One region of the Glutamicibacter sp. JL.03c genome, then DNA from elsewhere that is predicted to be linked to it. Evidence: predicted binding sites of a transcription regulator. Region 1 holds the regulator's gene; each other region holds the start of a gene.
What was found. The regulator LexA, encoded in region 1, represses DNA repair genes until DNA is damaged. The targets are predictions, from matches to a motif close to TCGAACANNTGTTCGA.

Region 1 (6,393 bases):
GTCGCAGGACAAAGGTGAAGTCGCTGCCCGGGTCGAGTACCAGCAGCTGGCATTCTTCGCTGACTGCCGACAGCGCGGCTCGCGGAGCGAAGACCGCCACTGGACGAGCTTCCTTGTGCCAGGCTTGCAGGCGTTCGACGGTGGTAAAGACCGGGAGCGCCATGCGTCCGTCCGGTGCCTTGATTTTCACCAGCGCCATGTCGGCTTCCTTGTCCGAGGCGAATCCGTGATCGGTCATAGCTTCTTCACCCAATTGCGCCACGACGGCAACGAATACTCGCGCGGTGGCCAGGGCCTTGTGGACTTCGGTTTCAGAGCCTTTGCCTTCGCGCAGTCGCGCGAGGGCGGCCATGGTTGGAGCGTCGGCGCTGCCGTCGTCCTTGTCGAAGTTGTGCAGCGGGTTGCCTTCGCCGCTGAGGTCGCGGCCATCCCAACTCTGTCCTGCAGAGTCGGCGGGTGAACCGGCCTGAGCCAGTGCCGCGACAATATGTCCTGGCAGGTGGCGTTTTGGCGCTGATTCAGAATGCTCCGTACTCATACATCCATGCTATCGGTGGTTTTGGGTCTGGTGGAGGGAAGAGTTGATTCTTCTCTCATGAGCTTGAACACCACCGTCAAGGTGTTTCAGATCTTTTTTGCGTCATTCTGCAGGGAACAGCGGAATCGGTAACGGTTGGACGTTGTTCCTGCTTCAGAAAACAGTTGACGGCTTGAAAGCCGTTGGGCTTTCAAGCCGTCAATTGTGTGGCTTGGCGAATCTAGCGACGCCCAGCGACGTCCAATGCTTCTTGCAAGGTGAATTGACCCGAGTACAGAGCCTTGCCCATAATGGCTCCTTCGATTCCTTCAGGCACAAGTTCACGCAGGACACGGAGATCCTCGAGCGATGAGATGCCGCCGGAGGCGACAACAGGCTTGTTGGTCTTGGCGGCGATTTCGCGCAGCAGATCCACGTTCGGCCCGCGAAGGGTGCCATCTTTGGTCACGTCGGTGACGACATAGCGTGCGCAACCGGCATCTTCCAGACGGGCGAGAACATCCCACAGGTCTCCGCCGTCTTTGGTCCAGCCGTGACCTGACAACGTGGTGCCGCGAACGTCCAGGCCCACTGCGATCTTGTCGCCGTGCCGGGCAATAGCCTGCTTGGTCCATTCTGGATTCTCCAGCGCAGCGGTGCCCAAGTTGACCCGGGTGGCGCCAAATTCCAAGGCGCGGTCCAGGGAGGCATCGTCGCGGATGCCACCGGAGAGTTCCACCTTGATATTCAGTTCTTTGGCGATACGCTGCACGATCTCGACGTTGCTGCCGCGGTCGAACGCCGCGTCCAAGTCAACGAGGTGAAGCCATTCGGCACCGGCGTTCTGCCAGGAAAGCGCCGCTTCCAGCGGGTCGCCGTAGCCGGTTTCGGATCCGGCCTCGCCCTGTACCAGTCGAACGGCTTGTCCCCCGGCGATGTCTACTGCAGGCAATAGTTCGAGAATTGGTTGCTCGCTCATGATGTCCTTAGTGAAGTAATGATTTTTAGAGGGTCAAGACCCATGCGGCAATAATGCTCATAGCCGCGAGTACCCATAGCGCGATAACCCATGAAATATGGGCCTTCTGGCTTTTGAGCGAGATCGCTCCACCTGCCAGAAATGCGCCGACGAACCCAAGCACGATGGTCCACATGCTTACAAGGTGCCCAACCAGTTGCGCAGAAGCTGCGCGCCGGCTTCCCCGGATTTTTCCGGATGGAACTGCACCGCCGAGAGCGGGCCGTTTTCCACTGCCGCGACAAAAGGCGTCCCATGGGTGCTCCACGTAACTTGCGGTGGAGTCATCGCTGGCTGAGTCACATCGAATTCCCACTTCTGCACGGCGTAGGAGTGCACAAAGTAAAAACGCTCGTTCTCAACGCCGGCGAATAGCTTGCTGCTTTCTGGCGGCTGAACGGTATTCCATCCCATATGCGGGATGACATCGGACTTCAGACGCTCCACGGTGCCGGGCCATTCGCCGATACCGGCGGTCTTGACTCCGTGCTCAACGCCTTCCTCGAAGAAGACCTGGTGGCCAACGCAGATTCCCAATACCGGTTGCCCACCAGCAATGCGGCGGCCGATCCAGCGCAGTGCGCCGATCTTGGTCAGCTGTTCCATCACCGAAGCGTAGGCGCCAACGCCGGGGACAACGAGCCCATCCGCATTCATGACCTTCTCTGGGTCCGCGGTCAGTTCAACCGAGGCACCTGCGGCTTCGAGCGCTCGTACCGCAGAACGGACGTTGCCCGAACCGTAGTCGAAAACAACTACATTCTTCTGTCCCACTTACAGTGCACCTTTCGTGGATGGAATCTTGTCGCCCATGCGTTCGTCGAACTCGACAGCTTCGCGCAGTGCTCGTGCAAAGGACTTGAATTGGGCCTCGACAATATGATGAGGATCGCGGCCCGATAGCACCTCGATATGTGCACAAATTTGTGCGTGGAAGGTGATGGCTTCGAAGACGTGGCGAGTCATCGAGCCAGTGAAGTGGCCGCCGATCAAATGGTATTCCTGCCCTGCCGGTTCACCGGAGTGAACCAGGTATGGGCGGCCCGAAACGTCCACGACCGAGCGCGCGAGCGCTTCATCCAAAGGAGCGTATGCGGTGCCGAAGCGTCGGATTCCCGCCTTGTTGCCCAGGGCTACGCGCAGCACTTCGCCAATAGTGATCGCGGTGTCTTCGACGGTGTGGTGCACGTCGATGTGGGTATCACCCGTGGCTCGGACTGTCAGGTCGATCAGGGAGTGCTTCGACAGCGCGGTGAGCATGTGGTCGTAGAACGGCACCGAAGTGCTGATCTCTGACACGCCGGTGCCGTCGAGATCTAGTTCCACGAATACAGACGATTCGCTGGTGACGCGTTCCATGCGGGCGCGACGTGCGCCAATCAATTCGGCAGACATGTCTTCCTTCGCTTGTTCTTGCTTACTTTTCCGCGCCGAGCAGCTCGGCTAGGCGATTCAAGAACGCAGTAGTTTCTGATTCGGTTCCGGCAGTTACACGCAGAGTCCCCGGGATCCCATTGTCGCGGACAATAATGCCAGCTTCCAATAGGCCTTCCCATACCGCGTGAGGGTTCTCCAGCCCGCTGAAGAAGACGAAATTGGAGTCTGAGACTGAAGGATTGAGCCCCAGCTCTTTGAGACGGACAACAATTCGGTCTCGCTGGGACTTAATGTCTTCTACCTGGGCCAGCAAAAGATCAATGTTTTTCAGCGCCGCAATTGCTGTTGCCTGGGTGACAGCCGACAGGTGGTAAGGCAATCGCACGAGGCGGATCGCATCGGTGACTTCGGGCGCTGCTGCGAGGTATCCAACGCGGGCGCCGGCCAGGCCGAAGGCCTTGGACATGGTCCGCGAGACGATCAGGCGCTGCCGTCCTTCAAGCAGGGTCAGCGCTGATTTTGTGCTCGACAGGGAAAATTCGGCGTAGGCCTCATCCACAATGACCATGCCGTTGTGCTCGCTCATGGCATCGTAGACAGCGGTGATCACGTCGAGGCCGAGCGCAGTACCTGTGGGGTTGTTGGGGGAACACAGGAAGACGATGTTCGGCTTGTGTTCGCGGACCTGTTGCGCGGCTGATTCTGCGGAGAGGGTGAAGTCCTCTGAACGTTCGCCGGCGATGTAAGCCGTATCAGTCCCGCTAGCGAGCAACGGATACATGGAATAGGTAGGGCCGAAGCTCATGAGGCTCCGCCCAGGTCCGCCAAAGGCTTGTAGGATCTGCTGCAGGATTTCATTGGATCCGTTCGCCGCCCAGATATTCTCGGCGGTCAGGGAATGACCGAGATAATCGGCAAGAAGTTCTCGCAGTTCGGTGAATTCACGATCTGGATATCTGTTCAGGCTAGTCGCCGCTTTAGCGACTTCCTGCGCAATGGCTTCTACGACAGTTTGAGGAAGCGGATGGGTGTTCTCGTTGACATTCAGCTGGATGGGCACGTCGATTTGCGGTGCGCCATATGGGGATAGCCCGCGGAGATTCTCACGCAAGGGCAGCTGACTCAAAAGTTCACTGCGGTCATTCACGCAATTAGTCTACGTGGGGACCAGCTTCGCGGGTGAATCCGCTACGAGTGAAGGTAACAATCCCCCGACTCACTTCGAGTCCTTAGCCAGCGAGGACTGGAATCGACAGCGAGTCGCCCACGTGGATTTCGCTCCCCTGCAGGGAATTGAGTTCCGAGATGTGGTTGACTGCCGAAGTGACGTCATAGCCCTGCGAGTACTCCTTGGCAAGGCTCCAGACGGTGTCACCAGGAATAACAGTCACGTCAATTGTTTCGACACCCGTTGGCAGTTCAGAGGATGCGTGAGCATTGGAGGCAAACATCGAGAAGAAGAATGCGGCTGCAACAGTGAGTGCAAATACGGGAATGCCTACCAATACCGCCCAACCACGGCGGTTGATGCGGATCTTCATTGGAGTCCGGGTTTGATTTGAGTCAAGCGCGACAGTTGCCATGACCTTATCTCCTCAAGTTTATCGAGTGGTGCGAAGTTGTATTCGATATCTACGCTTCGAAGAAGTGTTCGAAACTAGTACATCTGTTCTAACAGAGCTTCGTCCGACTTGTCCAGAAGTTTTCGAACAAATCTTTGAAAGAAGCTCGCTTATCCACTAAGATTTCGAAGTAGACGAGCAATGAAAACATCACACCATCTGGCTCCGACAGTTTGGACCACTGAACTTTCGTCAGATAGCTAGGGAAGGCAAAATCTCATGTCAGCTTCACAACGCACTCCCCGATCGAATGCACGCTCGCTGACGATTCGCCAAAAGAAGATCCTGGAAACCATCCAGCGAGCAATCGGCAAGAACGGCTATCCACCATCCATGCGTGAGATTGGCGACTCTGTAGGACTCAAGAGCCTCTCAAGCGTCACTCACCAGTTGAGCCAGCTCGAAAAGCTTGGATACATTCGCCGAGATCCACGCCGTCCGCGCGCCATGGAAATTCTGTTGCCACTACAGCTCGCGGATGATGCAGAGAATCCGGCGACCGCAGAGGCTGCTGACACCAAGGCCGCCGAGGATGCGATGGTGATCGAGCTCAGCACGTCCGCTGACACCACGATGGTCCCACTGGTAGGACGAATCGCCGCCGGTGGTCCGATCCTTGCCGATCAGTCCGTTGAAGATGTTTTCTCGTTGCCTCGCCAGTTGGTCGGACACGGCGAACTATTCATGCTCAAGGTTTCTGGTGATTCCATGGTTGATGCAGCCATCTGTGATGGGGACTGGGTGGTCGTCCGACGTCAGCAAAATGCAGAGAACGGTGATATCGTCGCTGCGCTGCTCGATGAGGAAGCTACCGTCAAGACCTTCCGGCAGCGCGATGGGCACACCTGGCTGCTTCCGCAGAACTCGCGCTACGAGCCGATTCTTGGCGATGCTGCAAAGATCATGGGTCGTGTTGTTTCCGTGATGCGCTCGCTCTAACCACATCTCAAAACGGCGCCGATGCATGAGCATCGGCGCCGTTTCCGTGTTTGCTATCTACAGGTTTTCACTTCGAATCGCATCGATCCGCAGCGCTGAAGACCATCCATCGCTGAACTGCTGCTGAGAGCCGCCGGGGCTCGTCATCGACAAGACTGCCTGCGGTTGACGAAATCATCTGCTGAGCCATATCTCGAACTTCATGATCCAAGCGCTCGTCATTCACGCACAGGGCCAAATAGCGGCAGAGAATTCCGGCAAACAGATTACCGTCTCCTCCTCCGTTTACCGGCAGAATCCCGGATTCATCAGCCAGGTGCCGACGAGTAGCCCGAACCAGCGTTGCGGCGTGGTCCAAATCGACGGCAGTGCCCAGCTCAAGCAACGCTCCAAGTATTGGCCCCTGGTTGTAGGTGTACAGCGCTTCTTCCATCTTGTGCCCTGAGGAAGTAATTCGCAGTCCGTCCAAATACAGTCCCTGGTGGCCGCTAAAAAGCTTAGTCCGCATCCAGTCGAGGAGCCTTCGGGACTGATCGCGGTCACCGCTGCGCGCGAAAAATAGCGCGGCCGGAGCATTGGCCGGAACATTCTTGAAGTCTCGCTTACGCGACCAGTACAGGCCACCGTCCAAGACGTCATCAATGCCGCCTTCGAGTTGCTTGCGCAAGGTTGTCACGGCCTGTTTGGCACGGCGATGGCTGCGTCCTTCAACCTGTCGCGAAAAACCAACCAGCCGTTGGCAAGCCAAAGCCAGCCATGCCATATCGTCAAAGAAATAGTTGGGGAGTACCCCGAAGTTCCGCACTCGGATGCCAGCCAGCAAGTCTTTGGCCCGGCGTAATTCGTTCTGGGCAGCACCGTGGTCGCCATCGGCCAAATAAGCCAACCCGTCATCGATTATGGCATCCAAGTAGTGGGCC
Region 2 (6,393 bases), 1.8 Mb from region 1:
GGAAGTGAAGATGCTGCGCAGGTTCACGCCCAGACCGAGCGCGAACATCGAAGCCGATAAGAGCAGTGTTTGCACCGTGGAGGCGCTGTTGAGCAATGCCTCGGGCAGGTCGATGGTGGTGCGCAGCAGCATCGTTGACAGGAACCCGAGGATGAACAACGGCACCAGGGGCGGATGCTTATCGCCACGGACGCTGTGCTGGCGACGCATATACAGTCCCACCCCGGCAACGACCGGGGCGAGCAAGAGAACGCGGGCCAGTTTCACGGTGACGGCCACAGCCAGCGCGGCGGCGGAAACGGATCCGGCACCGGCCACGACCTGGGCCACCTCGTGGGTGGACGCTCCGACGAGCATCCCGATGCCTTGATCATCCAGGCCCAAGAGCAGGCCCAGCGCCGGCATCGCGGGAATCATCAGTGTTCCAAAAAGCACGACCAGCCCGACCGCCGTGGCTACCTGATGTTCTTTGGCCTTGAGGGTTCCCTCGGCGCCAGCTACTGCGGCCGCGCCGCAAATGGAAAAGCCAATGGCGATCAAGAGCCGCTGCTCCAGTTCCAGGCCCATCAGCTTGCCGATCCACGCGGTAAGCAAGAACGTGACGGCCACCGCGGCGAGAACCACCAGCAGCACTGAAGGGCCCAGGGAGAGAATGGAGCCCAAGGACAGCTGGAATCCCAAGAGGACGATGCCCAGCCGCAAGAGCTTCTTCGCTGAAAACCCCACCCCGTCGTCAAGAACGCGGGGTACCGCGGCAAGGTTGCGCCACAGGGCACCGAGCACGATGGCGATCAGCAGTGCGCTCACCGAGCTGAGGTACTGGCTGATCAGCATGCACAGCGCACCGACTACCAGGCAGAGCAGGATTCCAGGGGCTGGTCCTGCTAGCAGCCGGCGGGTTGCCGAATGGTTCGCGGCGGTGTGGCTGGTGGCGGCGGGGTGTGCAGCGGTCGAGCCGGGGAAGGGGTTCATGCCTACTATTCTCCGCCGGAAGCCTGTCCTGCGGTATTCAACTCCTGGCCATCACAGGCATATGATCATGATATGGATAGTGATGTGCCGGTACGTCAGAGCATGGCCCACTGGCTGCAACTCTCGTCATTGGAGTTGCTGGTGGGCATTGCGGACCACGGGAGCTTGAGCGCGGGCGCTCGCGCGGTCGGCATGGCCCAGTCCAACGCCTCGAGGGCGCTGAAAACACTTGAACGCCGGTTGGGATATGCGCTGGTGGCCAGGAAAACCAGCGGCTCCACCCTGACCGCAGAAGGCGTGCTTACCGTCCAATGGGCGCGTGAAGCGCTTGCCGGGCTCAACGCTTTTGCCGCCGGAGTGCATTCCCTGGCCGCGCATGGCCAGACGGAACTGGAATTCGCAGCCAGCATGACCGTGGCCGAGTACCTGGCTCCCTCGTGGATCGGCCAGCTTCATGAGCAGTTGCCCAGCCTCACCCCGCGGATGAGGATCATGAATTCCCACGACGTGATCCAAGCGGTGGAACAAGAGCGGCTGGGGTTGGGCTTTGTTGAAACACCGCATCTGCCCTCCGCGCTGCAAAGCCGCGAAGTCTTCCGCGATGAAATGCTGATCGTGGTGGCGCCTTCCCACCCGTGGGCAGCCAGGAAGCGTCCGGTAACTCTCGATGAGCTGCATGAGACAGCACTGGTTGAACGCGAGGAAGGCTCGGGCACCAGGGCGTTCCTGGATTCCCTGGCGAGGGCCGAACGGGCCAAGCCGATTGCGGAGTTCAACAGCAATGCCACGATTGGCCAGCTGGTGGCCGGCGGCATGGGGCCGGCAGTGCTGAGCCAGTTGGCAGTTGAAGGCCAGATCAAGCAGGGGACCCTGGTGGAAGTTCCTTTTGCCGGGCCGGCGCTGATGCGCGCACTATGCGCCATCTGGCGCAAGGAACGCGCGGTGAATCCCAATGAGCGCACCCTGCTGGAGATCGCTATCAGCGCTCGCTGAACTCGGCCCTTAACGGCAATATCCCGGATCGAGCAGGGCCGCAGTGCGCGTGGCCATGCCCGAGCCGGGATGCTTGCGGGGAGGGCTAGGAAACCTTCTCGACGGCGTGTCCCAGCTGCTTGGTGGGAACCCGGTAGGTCTCGCGTGCGGTCAATGCCGAGAGCGCGGCGATGATCGCGATTGCCGCGGTGAACAGGCTGATCGGGACCCAGCCATTGGCATCAAGCCCGCCAAGGGCGGCAACGATGGACGGGGCGAAGCCTGCCATCAGGAAGCCCAGCTGGGTGCCGATGGCCAGCCCGGAGAAGCGCACCTGGGAGGAGAACATCTCTGCGTAGAAGCTCGGCCAGACAGCGTTCGCTGCCGCATAGGCGCAGGAGAACACCAGCACCGAAAGGGCGAACTGCAGCAGCGCGTTGCTCGTCTCCATGGAGCGCAGGTAGAAGGGCATGATCGCTGCCGAGCCCAGTGCGCCGTAGATGAAGACCGGCTTGCGGCCGATCTTGTCGGCCAGCATGCCGAAGAGCGGCTGCGAGATCAGCGCGCCGATGTTGCCGGCGACCACAAGCCACAGGGTAATGGATTCGTCCATATTGCCGATGACCTTGCCGTAGGAAATTGCCAGGGTGCCGTACACGGTGGACACGGCGGCGATGAATGCGCACAGCACCACGCGCAGCACGTCCTTCCAATGGAAGCGCAGCAGCACGGCCAAGGGCAGCTTGGCGATCTCGTTGTTCTTCTTGGCTTCTTCGAATTCCGGGGTTTCATGCAGCGAACGGCGGATGAAGAAGGTGACGACCACGACGACGGCCGAAAGCCAGAACGGAATGCGCCAGCCGATGCCGAACTTGATCTCATCGGGAAGGGCCACCACCGGGATGAAGATCATCGCGGCGAGGATCTGGCCACCCTGGGTGCCGGTGAGCGTCCACGAGGTGAAGAAGCTGCGGCGGTGGTCCGGAGCGTGCTCCAGCGACATCGAGGAGGCGCCCGCCTGTTCGCCGGCTGCCGAGAGCCCCTGGCAGAGCCGGGCGAAAACCAGCAGGATCGGGGCGAGCCAGCCTACCTGCTCGAAGGTCGGCAGGCAGCCGATGAGGAAGGTCGATGCGCCCATGAGGATCAGCGTGAACATCAGGACCTTTTGCCGGCCGATCCGGTCGCCGAAGTGCCCTACGAAGATGGCGCCCACCGGGCGTGCGACATAGGCGAAGCCGAAGGTTGCCAGCGACATCACCGCAGCGTTGGTGTCGGTGTCAGGGAAGAAGATATGCGGGAAGATCAGAGCTGCCGCGGAGCCGAAGATGAAGAAGTCGTAGTATTCAACGGCGCTTCCCATGAAGCTGGCGATAGCCGCCTTGACCGGTGTTCTTCCTGGGCTGCCGGTGTCGGCGGATGCGTTGGGTCCGTGTGGGGATGGCATCGGGTAACTCCTCGTCGAGTGTTTAGAGAGGGTGAAGGTGATTACTAGGTGTTCGCTATGCGTACACTTGTTCGGAATGTGTTCATTGGATTACAGTAGATGTAGATCACATCTCAGGCAATACCTGAAGTAGACAAGAAGAGCTGCGGGAGAACATGAGTACACGTGCTGAGTCTTATCTGGTCGGTCTGATCGGTGATGGCGTCATGCCTTCGCTGACGCCACCGATGCACGAACGTGCTGCCCAGGTCCATGGGCTGCATTACCTGTATCGGCCGATTGACCTCGCCGAACTGAATCTTCCGGCCAGCGATATCGGAGAGCTGCTCCACGCGGGAGCCAAGCTGGGATTTAACGCCTTCAATGTAACCCATCCTTGCAAACAATTAGTTCTCGACCACCTAGATGACATCTCGCCTACGGCCCGAGCCATCGGGGCCGTCAATACCGTGGTGATCCAGGACGGAAAATTCATCGGGCACAACACCGATGCCTCCGGATTCATCCGTGGCCTGCACGACGGGCTGCCCGGAGCGGCAAAGCGCAAAGTGCTGCAGCTGGGAGCCGGAGGAGCCGGCGCTGCCGTGGCCTACGCCTTGCTGGCGGATGGAACAGAGGAACTGCACATCGTTGACCTCGATGAGGAGCGTGTTGAGCATCGCGTCCGCGAACTGCAAAAGCACTTCCCGCACGCGTCCGTCCATGCGGCAACTCCAGGGCATGTCCCGCAGCTGCTGGGCCAGGTCGACGGATTGCTCAATGCGACCCCTATCGGCATGCACCATCACCCGGGACTGCCCCTGGATCTCGCCGCGCTCGAACCACGCCATTGGGTCGCCGACTGCATCTACCGCCCGGTGGACACCGAACTCATTGTCGCCGCCCGCGACCTGGGATGCCAAGTCCTGGACGGCGGTCATATGGCCGTGGGACAGGCGGTCGACGCCTTCGAAATCATCACCGGCATCAGGCCGGACACGCAGCAGGTCCGAAGCCACCTGCTCGAACTGCTGGACAAAGGACTGTAATGCGCACCTCGATCGCCACGGTATGCCTCTCAGGAACCCTCGAAGAAAAGCTGCTGGCCTGCGCCAGAGCCGGGTTTGACGGAATCGAGATCTTTGAACAGGATCTCCTGGTCAGCCCGATGTCGCCAGAAGAAGTCAAGGCCATGGCGCACCGTCTGGGACTGACCCTGGACTTGTTCCAGCCCTTCCGCGACTTCGAAGGAGTCACCGAGGAGGCGCTCAAGGCCAACCTGCACCGGGCTGAGGCGAAATTCCAGCTCATGCAACGTCTGGGCATGGACCTGATGCTGTTGTGCTCCAATGTCGGCACTGCCACAATCAACGACGATGACCTGTTCGTGGAGCAGATCCGCCAGCTCTCCGATCTCGCTGCCCAGTACAACGTGCGCATCGCCTACGAGGCCTTGGCCTGGGGCAAATATGTTGATACCTACCAGCACTCCTGGCGGATCGTGAAGCGCGTTGATCGCGCCAACGTGGGGCTGTGCATCGACAGCTTCCATATCCTTTCGCGCGGCGATGACCCGGCCGGAATCGCGAGCATTCCCGGCGAGAAGATCTTCTTCGTGCAATTGGCCGACGCACCGGTGCTCTCCATGGATATCCTCTCCTGGTCCCGCCACTACCGGCTCTTCCCCGGGCAGGGCGGGTTCGCGCTGGACCAGTTCCTCGCAGAGCTCGTCCGCTCGGGATACGACGGCATCATTTCGCTGGAGATCTTCAACGACGTATTCCGCCAGTCCAACGTGGAGCGTACCGCCATCGATGGACTTCGCTCCTTGCAATGGCTGGGATCGAAGACGGCCCAGCTGCTGGACTCGAGCTCGGAGAGCTACGCGCTTGAGCTCGGGGTGCTTCCCGGCATCCAGGACGCCACTGGATTCGACTTCGCCGAGATCAGGACCGAAGACCCCGAACGCGTGGCAGGGATGCTCTCGCAACTCGGATTCAGCTTCCGCGGCCAGCACCGTCGCAAGCCGGTGCAGCTCTGGAGCTCGGGAGAAGCGAAGATCATCATCAATTCCCAACGCAGCCGCGGGGTGGAAGCTGCCGTCTCCGGCTTCGGAGTGCTGGTGCCGGACCCGGTGGCCAGCGGCGAACGCGGAGGCGCCCTGCTGGCGACCCGGGTTCCTCGCCACCGAACCCATAATGAGCAGGACCTGCCAGGCTTCATCGCCCCGGATCGCTCCGAAGTCTTCTTCAGTTCATTGGCCAACACCGAGAACTGGGTGCAAGAATTCGAGGATTCGGCACCGGAAGCCAACGCTTCTCCCACTGGTCCCATCTCGAATATCGACCACATCAATCTGGCCCAGCCCTGGCAATGCTTTGACGAATCCGTGCTGTTCTACTGCAGCGTGCTGAATCTGCAAGCACGGCCGGGCACGGAAGTGCCGAGCCCCATGGGACTGGTGCGCTCGCAGGTGCTGGCGACCGATGATTGCAGCGTCCGGCTGGCATTGAATATCGTGCCCCAGGGCCTGGAAAGCGTGATTGAACGCAACCACGAATACCCGGAACACATAGCCCTTCGCACCAAGGACATCTTCGAGGTCGCCCGCACAGCGCGCGCCCGCGGCATGGAGTTCTTGCAGGTGCCGGCGAATTATTACGAGGACCTGGCCGCGCGCTTCGATCTGGACGCGCAACTGCTGGAGACCCTGAAGGAACTGCACCTGCTCTATGACCGTGATGAGGCCGGAGAATTCCTGCACTTCTACACCAAGACCCTTGGCAACATGTTCTTGGAGGTAGTTGAACGGCGTACTGGCTACGATGGGTATGGAGCGCCAAACGCGCCGGTCCGGCTTGCCTCTCAGTTCGAGAGCAATCGCTGGAGCAGAAACTTGTAAAGCTGGGGGACCAAACAGTGGCAGAGCGGCCGGATTATTTCGTTAAGTCAGCGGAAAAGACCCTGGCCGTGTTGCTGGCATTTTCGGCGGGCAACTCTGAACTAACGGTCTCCCAGGTTGCCAC
Region 3 (6,393 bases), 1.7 Mb from region 1:
TGATGTTGAATTCCTGCCCGGCCGCGTATACATCCTCCCAGACCTTCAGCCCGTGCCAGGCCGGGATCGCGATTTCGAAGGCCAGCTCACCGGAGAACGAGATGCGCGAGATGCGCGCTTCGATCCCGGAATCCAGCACCACGTCCTGGAAGGCCATGAACTTGAAGGCCTCGTTGGACACGTCCACGGTGGAGGCGACCTTGGCGATCACCGCGCGGGACTTGGGTCCGACCACTGCCACGGTGGCCAGCTGCTCGGTCACCGAGGTGCAGGTGACATCCAGCTCCGGCCATTCGGTCTGCAGCCATTCCTCCAGCCAATCCAGCACGGTGGCCGCATTGCCGGTGGTGGTGTGCATCAGGAAGCGGTCCTCGGCCAGGCGCAGGGTCACGCCGTCGTCGAAGATCATGCCGTCGGCCTTGCACATCACGCCGTAGCGGCCCATGCCGACCTTCAGCTTGGTGTAGCCGTTGGTGTAGATGCGGTTCAGGAACTCGGCCGCATCCGCCCCGCGGATCTCGATCTTGCCCAGCGTGGTCGCATCGAGCATGCCGACCGATTCGCGCACGGCCTTGGCTTCGCGGTAGACCGCCGCGTCCATGTCCTCCCCGGCCTGCGGGTAGTACCACGGGCGCTTCCACTGCCCGACATCCTCGAATTCGGCCCCGTGCTCCAGGTGCCAGGAGTGCATGGCGGTGATGCGCGCCGGGTCCAGCTGGTCTCCGCGGTTGCGCCCGGCCAGGGCCGCGAAGGCCACCGGGGTGTAGGGGGCGCGGAAGGTGGTGGTGCCCACCTGTGCCGGGTTCTCGATGCCCAGCACCGCGGCGATCACGCCGATCGCTGCCACGCCACTGGTCTTGCCCTGGTCGTTGGCGGTGGAGATCGAGGTGTACCGCTTGATGTGCTCCACCGACTGCATCCCGGCCCCGGTGGCGCGCAGCACGTCGGCCACGGTTTGGTCGCGCTGCAGGTCGACGAAGTGGAACTTGTAGTTCGCCGCGTCATCGCCGAAGCGCGAAGGCACCAGCCACACCGGGCGGGTTTCTCCGGCGGGAACCGGCAGCGCCTCGGGAACCCGCGCGATGGTGCTGTAGCCGGCGGCGGTGGCTGCCGCCGCTCCGGTGGCGGCACCGGTGGACAGGGCGCTGGCGGTATCCAGCCGCCCGGTCAGCGCACCGGCCAGGTGCTGGTTGGCGACCGCATCAGCAGGCACGAAGGCGTGGATGGCGGTGTCCCAGTCCAGCTTGCCCTGGCGCTGGGAGTGCAGGTGCACCACGGGGTTGAAGCCGCCGGCCACGGCCAGCACGTCGGCCTCGATCCGCGATATTTCGCCCAGCTCGCGCCGCTCATCCAGCTCGGCCACGACAATCGCCGAAAGCTCCCCGGACTCGTTGGCCTCGGTGTCCACCACGGCGGATCCGGAGATCACCTGGACGCCGTCGGCCACGGCCTGGGCGGCCACGGCGGAAATGCTGCGACGCGCATCGATCACCGCTACCACCGATCCGGAGGCGGAGAGCTCGCTGACCAGCTCATAGGCGGAGTCGTTGGTGGTGAAGACGGCGATCTTCTCGCCCGCGCGCACCCCGTAGCGGTTCAGGTAGCTGCGCACGGCGCCGGCGAGCATGATGCCCGGGCGGTCGTTGTTCTCGAAGACCACGGGTCGCTCGTGGGCGCCGGTGGCCAGCACCACCTGGCCGGCACGGATGTGCCAGATGCGTTCGCGCGAGACACCCGGGGCGGCCGCCGCATCAAGGTGCGCGGTGCGGCGCTGGACGGCGACCAGGTAGTTCGCGTCGTAGGAGCCGAACACCGTGGTGCGCTGCAGGTGGGTGGTTTCCCCGGCCTGCTCCAGTTCGCCCACCACCGATTCGATCCACTTGGTGGAATCCATCCCGTCGATCTGCTCGCCGGCGGTATCCAGCAGGGTGCCCCCGGCTTCCGGACGCTCGTCGAGCAGCATCACCCGGGCGCCGGAGCGCGAGGCTTCGCGGGCCGCGGCCAGGCCGGCCGGGCCGGCGCCGACCACCAGGACGTCGGTGTGCACGTGCACGTGGTCGTAGTAGGCCGGATCGGTGTCCGGATCCAGCACGCCCAGCCCGGAGAGCAGGCTCGCCGAAACACCCTCGGTCACCGAGACGGTGGTGGCCGGCAGCATCGACTCGTCAACCTCGCCGGCATGGCGGGCGGCCACGGTAATCAGCGCATTGGGCTCTTCCACGCCGGCTGCCAAGATGCCGCGCGGGCGCTTGAGGTAGAGCGAGGGGCCGCACTGGCGGATCTGGTTGGCCAGCATGGCGCTGGCGATGGTGTCGCCGCGGAAGGCGGAAAGCTGGTGCCCGTCGATGCTCAGGGCCAGAGGCTGATCGCTGTCGATCCGGGCGCGGGAGCGCAGTTCTGGCGCCAGTCGCTGTGGCTTGCTCATCGGGTGCCTCCTTGAAGTGTGTCGATCTGCGGTTGCGCCTCGCCGGCGCCGTAGACGGCCAGGAATTCGTAGCTGACGGTGTCGCGCAGGGCGTTGAACCACTTGCGGCAGCCGCCGGCGTGGACCCAGCGCTCGGCAAAAATGCCTTTCTTGTTGCCCCGGTAGAACAGGTAGCGGGACCATTCCTTGTCGGTGAGTTCCGCCGGATTTTCCGGGTAGGCCACGTGGGCTTCGCCGCCGTAGCTGAATTCGTTTTCGTTGCGTGGCCCGCAGTGCGGGCAGTCGATTAGCATCATGATGGCTGCTCCTAGTGTGCGACGGCTGCGGCGCCGTGTTCGTCGATCAGGTGGCCGGTTTCGAAGCGCTCCAGGCTGAAGGGGGCATTCAGCGGGTGCGCCTCGTCGTGGGCGATGGTGTGCGCCAGGGTGAAGCCGGCGCCCGGGGTGCCCTTGAACCCGCCGGTGCCCCAGCCGCAGTTCACGTACAGGTTCTGGATCGGGGTCTTGGAAATGATCGGCGAGGCGTCCAAGGTGGTGTCCACGATGCCTCCCCAGGTACGCAGCACGTGCGCCCGGGCGAAGATCGGGAAGAGCTCCACGGCCGCGGCCATCTGCTCTTCGATCACGTGGAAGGCGCCGCGCTGGCCATAGCCGTTGTAGCTGTCGATCCCGGCGCCCATCACCAGTTCGCCCTTGTGGGCCTGGGAGACGTAGACGTGGATGTGGTTGGACATGACCACCGTCGGGTGGACCGGTTCGAACAGCTCGGAGACCAGTGCCTGCAGCGGGTGGGACTGGATCGGCAGTTCGATTCCGGCCATCTCGGCCAGCACCGAGGAGTGCCCGGCACCTGCCAGCGCCACCTTGCCGGCGTTGATGGTGCCGCGCGTGGTCTTCACGCCGGTGACCTTCTCGCCATCCTTGATGAACCCGGTGACTTCGCAGTTCTGGATGATGTCCACGCCCATCTCGTTGGCCTTGCGGGCGAAGGCCCAGGCCACGTGGTCGTGCTTGGCGATGCCGGCGCGCGGCTGCCAGGTGGCGCCCATGACCGGGTAGCGGATGTTGTCGCTGGTGTTGATGATCGGGCAGGCTTCCTTGACCTGGGAGGGGTCGAGCCATTCAGCGTCCACGCCGTTGAGCTTGTTCGCCTCCACGCGGCGCACCGATTCGCGCACGTCGCCCAGCGTGTGGGCCAGGTTGAGCACGCCGCGCTGGGAGAACAGGAAGTCGTAGTCCAGGTCCTCGGGCAGCTGCTCCCAGAGCTTCAGCGACTTCTCGTAGATGCCGGCCGATTCATCCCACAGGTAGTTCGAGCGGATGATGGTGGTGTTGCGGGCCATGTTCCCGCCGGCCAGCCATCCCTTTTCCAGGACTGCGACATTGGTGATGCCGTGGTTTTTCGCGAGGAAGTACGCGGTAGCCAGGCCGTGGCCGCCACCGCCGACGATCACGACGTCGTAGGACTTCTTGGGGTCCGGATTCGCCCACAGGAACTCCGGGTGCTCAGGCAGCAGATCAGCCACAATGAATCTCCAATCTTCGACAGTACCGCGCGCAATGTATGAATTGCCGACAACTGATATATCAATCTGCGATTCACTGTATGATAGAACTGGAAACCCGGTCAATGGGTTGACGAAAATTACTTGGATACTACGCACCGCGGGAGGACTTCAGTGAACGAATCCCTTTCCGATCGCGCATACCGGATACTGCGCGATCGCCTGATCATGATGGACATCGCCCCGGGCGAACCGATCAACGAGGCCCAGCTGGTCCAGGAACTCAATATCGGCCGCACCCCGCTGCGCGAAGCGCTCAAGCGGCTCGAGGTCGACCATCTGGTCCACTCCTACCCGCGACGGGGAACCTTCGCCACGCGCGTGGACATCACCGAGCTCGCCGCCATCACCGAGATGCGCCTCGCCCTCGAACCCCTGGCAGCCGATCGGGCCGCCGCCCTGGGCGGCGGATCCGTCCGCGGCGAAATCGAGCAGACCCTGCACACCATCACCGCCTTCACCGGCGACGAGACCCGGCGCAGCCTCATGGAGAACGATCTGGCCGTGCACCGCCTGATCTACCAGGCCGCCGCCAACCATCATCTGGAAGAGACCCTGATTCGGCTCGACAACCTCGCCACCCGAATCTGGTGCCTCACTCTGGATCACCTCCCGAGCATTGACGCCCATATTGCCGAACACCAGGCGCTCCTCGAAGCGGTCCTCAACCAGGATCCCGAAACTGCCAGCACCCTGGCCCGCGAGCACATCGCCAGTTTCGAAGCTTCGGTGCGCGCCGTGCTCTAGCTCCGCGCCAAATCACTCGCTCGCACCCCCGGCCACCCTGCCCAAGACACGTCTAATCAGCTTCTGACATGTAATATTGCTTGCCTTAAAAGTTATCCACCTGCAGCCGGATAATCGAATGTGTCTACGAGTTGATGGCATAAAATTGGAATATGTCCGAAAAAATAGCCACTTCGTGGGGCCGGTCCGACCCACCGAACCACGGCAGATTCACAGCCGTGGTCACAGCGTTGGAAACTGATCTGACATCAATTGAAGAACACGGCAGCAAAAACGAGTGCGCCACCGCCATCGCCGACATCGAATCCACGATCTCGTCCCTGCGCTACCATCAGGCAGCTCTCTCCCATCAACTGGAAATCGACCTGGTCCGCACCAATACTGAGAACAACCCCCGCAGCAAGGCACTCAAGCAACAGAACCGCGGGGCTGCCGCGGCTATTGCCCTGGCCCGGCGTACCGACTCCCATGGCTACGGTACATATCTGGAGAACTGCCGGATTCTCTTTGAAAGCACTCCGCACCTGGCCGCAGCGTACAGCCGCGGTGAATTCACCGAAGATCAAATGCGGGCCATCCTCACTCCGCTGCGTTCCGTCAAAGCGGAACGTCGCGCTGAGTTTGATGACCTGTACGCGAAGAACCCGAAAATGCTTGAGAATCTCGGGAACAAGAAAATCAGCGACAGGATCAAAGACTTCACACTCGCCTATGCCTCGGATCAACAGTGCAAGGAACAGAAGACCGCAGAGGAAAAGCGCTTCATCAAGTTCACGCCGAATGCCGCGACAGGGATGATGCGCGTCAACGGGAACATTCCCATCACTGCCGGACTAGCGATGAAAAACGATATGAAGGCCAAAGCTCGCAGCCTCAAAGCAAAAGGTGATCCCCGCACGAGGGCGCAGATCGAAGCGGACTACTTCGCAAGTTTTTGCACCCACCCGGAAGCAAAAATACCGGTCACTATCACTCTGGGATTGGTCATGACCGATAAAACCCTATTCCTCGGCGACCGGGTTCCGGCCAACCTTGAAGGTTATGGCGCCATTGCGCCACAGTACGCTCGTGAACTAGTTGCGGGTCAGGAGATCCTGAACAATATGACCCTGGCCGAGATGGCCGCCACCCGATCCCCCGCTTTTGTCGAGACCATGGAAGCCACCATTGAACTGATCAGGTTATATACGGCTCCAGGGGATAAAGACTTGATCGCGATGGACTCCAAAGCGCGGATCTTCCCTGAGAAAATGAAGAAGTTCATCAAGATGCGCGACCGGCATTGCCGCACGCCATTCTGCGATGGGTTGATTGAAGAGATTGATCATGTCACCCAGGCCTATTTAGGTGGGCATACGTGTGTGACTAATTCCGATGGCCGGTGCAAGCTGTGCAATCAGGCCAAAGAAACCCCGGGCTGGCAGGAAATTGTCATTAAGCACGGGCCGCATTCCATGTTGATCAACACCGGAATGGGAACGGTGTATCGATCCACGGCGCCGCCAGCGACGGGGTTTGCGCATAAACCCTATCCGCAGTGCATGAGTGAAGCTGACTGGGTGCGCTCTTTCGAAGAATGGCTCAACCGGCCGCCGGACACGGGGAGCAGTCCGTGCAACGGCGATGAAAAACCACCGGATATCGAGGATAAGCCCGC

Region 2: the regulator LexA is predicted to act here: its motif matches at 3,448-3,463, upstream of OF385_RS13600 (shikimate dehydrogenase).
Region 3: the regulator LexA is predicted to act here: its motif matches at 4,851-4,866, upstream of OF385_RS13025 (DUF222 domain-containing protein).

What each region holds. Positions count from the first base shown of each region.
Region 1 covers NZ_CP107575.1:1,131,353-1,137,745, reverse strand. Annotated here, with positions in the region: gene OF385_RS05265 (SseB family protein) at 1-538, opposite strand, end outside; gene priA (bifunctional 1-(5-phosphoribosyl)-5-((5-phosphoribosylamino)methylideneamino)imidazole-4-carboxamide isomerase/phosphoribosylanthranilate isomerase PriA) at 759-1,496, opposite strand; gene OF385_RS05255 (hypothetical protein) at 1,522-1,671, opposite strand; gene hisH (imidazole glycerol phosphate synthase subunit HisH) at 1,674-2,309, opposite strand; gene hisB (imidazoleglycerol-phosphate dehydratase HisB) at 2,310-2,930, opposite strand; gene OF385_RS05240 (histidinol-phosphate transaminase) at 2,953-4,059, opposite strand; gene OF385_RS05235 (LysM peptidoglycan-binding domain-containing protein) at 4,142-4,495, opposite strand; gene lexA (transcriptional repressor LexA) at 4,754-5,473, shown strand; gene OF385_RS05225 (glycoside hydrolase family 76 protein) at 5,541-6,393, opposite strand, start outside.
Region 2 covers NZ_CP107575.1:2,929,955-2,936,347, reverse strand. Annotated here, with positions in the region: gene OF385_RS13615 (YeiH family protein) at 1-972, opposite strand, end outside; gene OF385_RS13610 (LysR family transcriptional regulator) at 1,045-1,965, shown strand; gene OF385_RS13605 (MFS transporter) at 2,051-3,388, opposite strand; gene OF385_RS13600 (shikimate dehydrogenase) at 3,544-4,416, shown strand; gene OF385_RS13595 (bifunctional sugar phosphate isomerase/epimerase/4-hydroxyphenylpyruvate dioxygenase family protein) at 4,416-6,269, shown strand; gene OF385_RS13590 (IclR family transcriptional regulator C-terminal domain-containing protein) at 6,287-6,393, shown strand, end outside.
Region 3 covers NZ_CP107575.1:2,813,398-2,819,790, forward strand. Annotated here, with positions in the region: gene OF385_RS13005 (sarcosine oxidase subunit alpha family protein) at 1-2,425, opposite strand, end outside; gene OF385_RS13010 (sarcosine oxidase subunit delta) at 2,422-2,721, opposite strand; gene OF385_RS13015 (sarcosine oxidase subunit beta family protein) at 2,733-3,950, opposite strand; gene OF385_RS13020 (GntR family transcriptional regulator) at 4,158-4,736, shown strand; gene OF385_RS13025 (DUF222 domain-containing protein) at 4,889-6,393, shown strand, end outside.